2 regions of the Methylobacterium sp. D48H genome follow, and region 2 is predicted to be linked to the other one. Evidence: predicted binding sites of a transcription regulator. Region 2 holds the regulator's gene; the other holds the start of a gene.
The links. Region 2 encodes PhoB, which activates phosphate uptake and scavenging genes when phosphate is short. Its sites were predicted from a motif close to TGTCATNNANCTGTCAT; they were not measured.

Region 1: the regulator PhoB is predicted to act here: its motif matches at 838-854, upstream of ACLBX8_RS18975 (Orn/Lys/Arg family decarboxylase).

The regions. Positions count from the first base shown of each region.
Region 1 is NZ_JBKFAP010000011.1:168,039-170,498, forward strand. It holds gene ACLBX8_RS18975 (Orn/Lys/Arg family decarboxylase) at 1-789, opposite strand, end outside; gene ACLBX8_RS18980 (hydroxyacid dehydrogenase) at 1,159-2,139, opposite strand.
Region 2 is NZ_JBKFAP010000014.1:95,318-97,777, reverse strand. It holds gene phoU (phosphate signaling complex protein PhoU) at 1-659, shown strand, start outside; gene phoB (phosphate regulon transcriptional regulator PhoB) at 782-1,477, shown strand; gene ACLBX8_RS20915 (protein-disulfide reductase DsbD family protein) at 1,657-2,460, opposite strand, start outside.

The DNA of each region.
Region 1 (2,460 bases), on a different contig from region 2:
GCCGTGGTGGGCCGCCTTGTGGTTGTTGCGGTCGAACAGGACGAGGTCGTCCTCGGCCACCAGGGAGGACAGGACGATCTTGTTGGAGGCCGAGGTGCCGTTGAGGACGAAGTAGGTCTTCTCCGCCCCGAAGATCTTGGCGGCCTCCTTCTGGGCCTTGAGCGCCGGGCCCTCGTGGGTCAGGAGGTCGCCGAGGTCGAGGACCGAGTTGTCGAGGTCGTCGCGGAAGATCGCCTCGCCGAGGTGCTCCACGAAGATCCGGCCGATCGGCGACCGGTTGTAGAAGATGCCGCCGTTGTGGCCCGGGCAGGTCCAGAGCTGGTTGCCCTTCTCGGCGTAGTCGACGAGCGCGCCGAAGAACGGGGTCTTGAGGGTCTCGGCGTACTGCGTGACCCGGCTGACGAGGCCGCGGGCGATGAATTCCGGCGTCTCCTCGGCGAGGAAGATGTAGCCGTCGATGAAGTCGAGGAGCTCGACCGGGATGTCCTCCAGCCGCTTGCGGCGGACCATGATGACGATCGGCATCTCCAGGCCGCGCCGGCGCATCATGTCGATGAGGGCGGCGGCCTTGCCATCGAGGCCGCGCTTGCCCCAGTCGACCACGAGGCAGCCGACCGCCGCGTCGGTCTGGACCGCGATGGCCGCGTCCTCGACGCGCCGGGCGCGCACCACCTCGAAGCCGCGCTGCTCCACGGCCGCCACGATCTGGTTGACGCGCGCGCCCTCGAGATCGTCCGGGTCGAAGGCCGGGGCGCACATCAGGACCGTGAAGCGACGGTGGAAGTCCATGGAGCCCTCTCTGGCTTCGGATGCAGCGGGTGGCTTTCCGGCCCGTCTGCGACGATTGCATGACACGGCGCGCGGCGGGCCGTCGCGGTCCGGACGAACGGGCGTGATTCGAGCGGTCGGGGACGCGGGATCGCGGCGTCCCACGCTCACGATCTCCGGTCGAACGCTCCGGTCGATCCGGCCCGCTCGGTCATCGCGCGCGCAGCGAAGCGACCCAGGGCAGCGCGACCTCGGTCAGCGTGGCGCGACACCGGATCGCTTCGCTGCGCGCGCAACGACGAAGGCCCGGCGCGATCGACCTGACACGGTCTCACACCTCAGGGTGCGGGGCGGGACTGGAGGCCCGCCGCGGGCAACGCGCGATCGGCCTCACACCCCGCGGCGCCGCTCCCAGACGGCCGGGTTGACCAGCCCGCCCGGCCGCCGGCCGGCGAGGACGTCGACCACGCGGGTCGCGGCGGTCTCGGCGGTGCGGATCAGGGCCGCCCCGGTGGAGCCGCCAACATGGGGCGTCAGGATCGCCCGGGGCTGGCGGGCCAGCGGGTGGTCGACCGGCAGCGGTTCCTGGGCGAAGACGTCGAGCCCGGCGCCCGCGATCGTGCCCGCCTCCAGCGCCTCCACCAGGGCCGCCTCGTCGATCAGGCCGCCGCGGCTGGTGTTGATCAGGAAGGCCTCCCGCTTCATCCGGGCGAGCTGGTCCCGGCCGATCAGGCCGCGTGTGCCCGGGGTCAGCGGCACGTGCAGGGAGACGATGTCGGATTCCGCCAGGAGCGCGTCGACCGAGGCGGCCCGCAGGGCGCCGGCGTTGGCGAAGTCCGCGTCCGGGCGGCTCGGGCCGTAGGCCAGCACCCGCAGGCCCAGGGCGGCGCCGAGCCGGGCGGTCGCCTGCCCGATCGCCCCGAAGCCGACGAGGCCCAGCGTCAGGCCGGCGAGCTCGATCAGCCGGGCGGTGAACTTGAAGCTGTCGTCGCCGGCCCGGACCGAGCGGTCGGCCTCCGGCAGAGCCTTGGCCAGGGCGAAGATCAGCGCCAGCGTCTGCTCGGCCACCGAGACGGCGTTGGCGCCGGGCGTGTTCACCACCACGATCCCGGCCCCGGTCGCCTCGGCCGTGGCGACGTGGTCGGTGCCGGTGCCGTGCACCCCGATCACCCGCAGGGCCGGCGCCGCCGCGATGGCGCGGGCCGGGAAGCCGGTGTTGCGGGTGATGACGGCGACGCAGTCGGCGACCTCGCGCGCCAGCGTCTCGGGATCGGTCCCGCTCGCCGGGCGCGGCTCCAGGCCGGCCGCGCGCAACCGGTCGAGGCCCGCCGTGTGGATCGGCTGGACGATGAGGCACGGACCGGTGATCACAGGGAAAACCTCTGCACTAGAGGAGGGGTGACAGGCACGTTTCGCGCCGGGCCCGTCTAGGCGGGGTGGGCAACCCTGGCAACCGGGCGCCCCGGTCTCCGCCGCGGCGACCCGATCGGACGCGCACGATCCACACCCGATCGCGGCCGGGTCGAGCCCCGCGCCCCCGCCCGGCCCGACGATCCCGGCCGCGCGCCTCGGCCGAAATCCGGTCCGGCCTTTCGCGAAAGCGCCGGCTCGACCGTGCGATGATGGTCGAGGCACTGACAAAGATATCGTTCGGCGTGTAAAGTCAATTTAGAGCGTTCCCAATAGCGATCC
Region 2 (2,460 bases):
CGGAGATGGGCGGCGTCGCCGAGAAGATGACCGCGGAGGCGACCGACGCCCTCGTGCGCCGGGACGACACGCTCGCCCAGGCTGTGATCCTCGCCGACAAGCGCCTCGACGCGCTGCAGCGGGACATCGAGGAGCGCGCCGTGCTGCTGATCGCCCGGCGCCAGCCCCTGGCCATCGACCTGCGCGAGACCATCTCGGCGATCCGCGTCTCCGGCGATCTGGAGCGGATCGGCGACCTCGCCAAGAACGTCGCCAAGCGCGTGGTGGCGATCTCCGATCAGGCGCCGGCCCAGAAGATCGTGCTCGGCGTGCGCCACATGAGCGACCTCGCCGAGGGTCAGCTGAAGGACGTGCTCGACGCCTACGGGAGCCGCGACGTCCAGGCGGCCCACGACGTCTGGGAGCGCGACGGCGAGATCGACGCCCTGTACAATTCCCTGTTCCGCGAGCTCCTGACCTACATGATGGAGGATCCGCGCAACATCTCGTTCTGCACGCACCTCCTGTTCTGCGCGAAGAACGTCGAGCGCATCGGCGACCACACCACCAACATCGCCGAGACGATCCACTACCTCGCCACGGGCGAGACGCTGGCGGGTGACCGGCCGAAGAACGACGCGTCGAACTACGCGACCGTGGACGGCGTGCAGGCGCCGTGAGGCGCCGACCCCGGCGCCTTCCTGTGGGCGCGGCCGGGGTCACTCTCCGTGCGGGTTGAGGCGGGGCGGCGCCTCCTGCACCATCCGGGGACCGCCCGCAGAACGAGTCTTCGAACGTGAGCATGCAAGTCCTGATCGTCGAGGACGAGGAGGCCCTGAGCACGCTGCTGCGCTACAACCTGGAGGCCGAGGGCTTCCTGGTGGATTCGGCGGCGCGCGGCGACGACGCCGAACTGCTCCTCGCGGAGCGGATCCCGGACCTCGTCCTGCTCGACTGGATGCTGCCCGGCCTCTCGGGGATCGAGCTGTGCCGCCGGATCCGGGCGCGCCGGGAGACCGAGCGCCTGCCGGTGATCATGCTCACCGCCCGGGGCGAAGAGGGCGACCGTGTCCGCGGGCTCGGCACGGGCGCCGACGACTACATCGTCAAGCCGTTCTCGGTCCCGGAGCTGCTCGCCCGGATCCGCGCGCTCCTGCGCCGGGCCAAGCCCGCCCACGTCTCGGACCGGCTGGCGGCCGGCGACCTGGAACTCGACCGCACCGGCCACCGCGTCCGCCGCGGCGGCGAGGAGCTGCATCTGGGCCCCACGGAGTTCCGGCTCCTGGAATTCCTGATGCTGGCGCCGGGCCGGGTCTTCTCCCGCGAGCAGCTCCTCGACGGGGTGTGGGGCCACGACGTCTACATCGACGAGCGCACCGTCGACGTCCATGTCGGGCGGTTGCGCAAGGCGCTGAACGGCCCGCGCCAGACCGACCCGATCCGCACGGTCCGGGGCTCGGGCTACGCCTTCGACGAGACCTTCTCGCTGGAGGCTTGAGGCGGCCCGAAGGGCTGTCGGAGCGCCTCACCGCTCCGGCGCGCCGTCATCGCGAGCGGAGCGAAGCGACCCAGAGCGGCGGGACGCCGGCGCGCGCGGCGCTGCTGGGTTGCTTCGCTCCGCTCGCAAAGACGGTGGGACGGGCCCGCGAAGATTCGCGCGTCCCGGCCTCCAGGGACTCAGCGCGCCAGCGCCGCGCTCCGGCCCGAGGCGGCCGGCACCGCCTCCAGCGCCGCCAGGACCGTCCCCTCGGTGAGGATCTGCGGCAGCACCTGGGGCTCTCCCGTCCCGGTATAGAGCAGGTAGAGCGGGACGCCGCTGCGCCCGTGCTTCTCCAGGAGGCGGGTGATCTCGGGGTTCTGGTTGGTCCAGTCGCCCTTCATGTAGGTCACGCCGCGCTCGGCCATCGCGGCCCGCACGGCCTTCGTGTTGAGCGAGGTCGCCTCGTTGACCGCGCAGGTGATGCACCACGCGGCGGTCATGTCCACGAAGACGGGGCGGTGCGCGTCGAGCAGGGCGTCGAGGCGCGCCTGCGTGAACGGCTCGATCCCGTCGGCGGCGGCCTGCGCGGCCGGCGCGGCGCGATCCCGGGGCAGGGTGACGGCGAGGGCCCCAACGGCGATCAGCGCCAGCGCGGCGGCGGCCTGCGCGACCCGGCCGGCCCGCGGCGGGGCGGCGCGGCCGTGCTCCCAGGCCCAGGCGGCGAAGCCCACGAGGACGAGGCCGATCAGCGCCGCCAGCAGCCCGCGCGGGTCGACCTGCTGCGCCAGCACCCAGATCAGCCACGCCACGGTGGCGTAGACCGGGAAGGCCAGCACCTGCTTGAGGGTCTCCATCCAGGCGCCCGGCCGCGGCAGCGCCCGCAGGGCCGGCGGCCAGAGGGTCAGGAGCAGGAAGGGCAGGGCGAGGCCGAGGCCGAGGCTCGCGAAGACGGCGAGCGCCACGCCGGCGCTCTGGGTCAGCGCGAAGCCCACCGCCGAGCC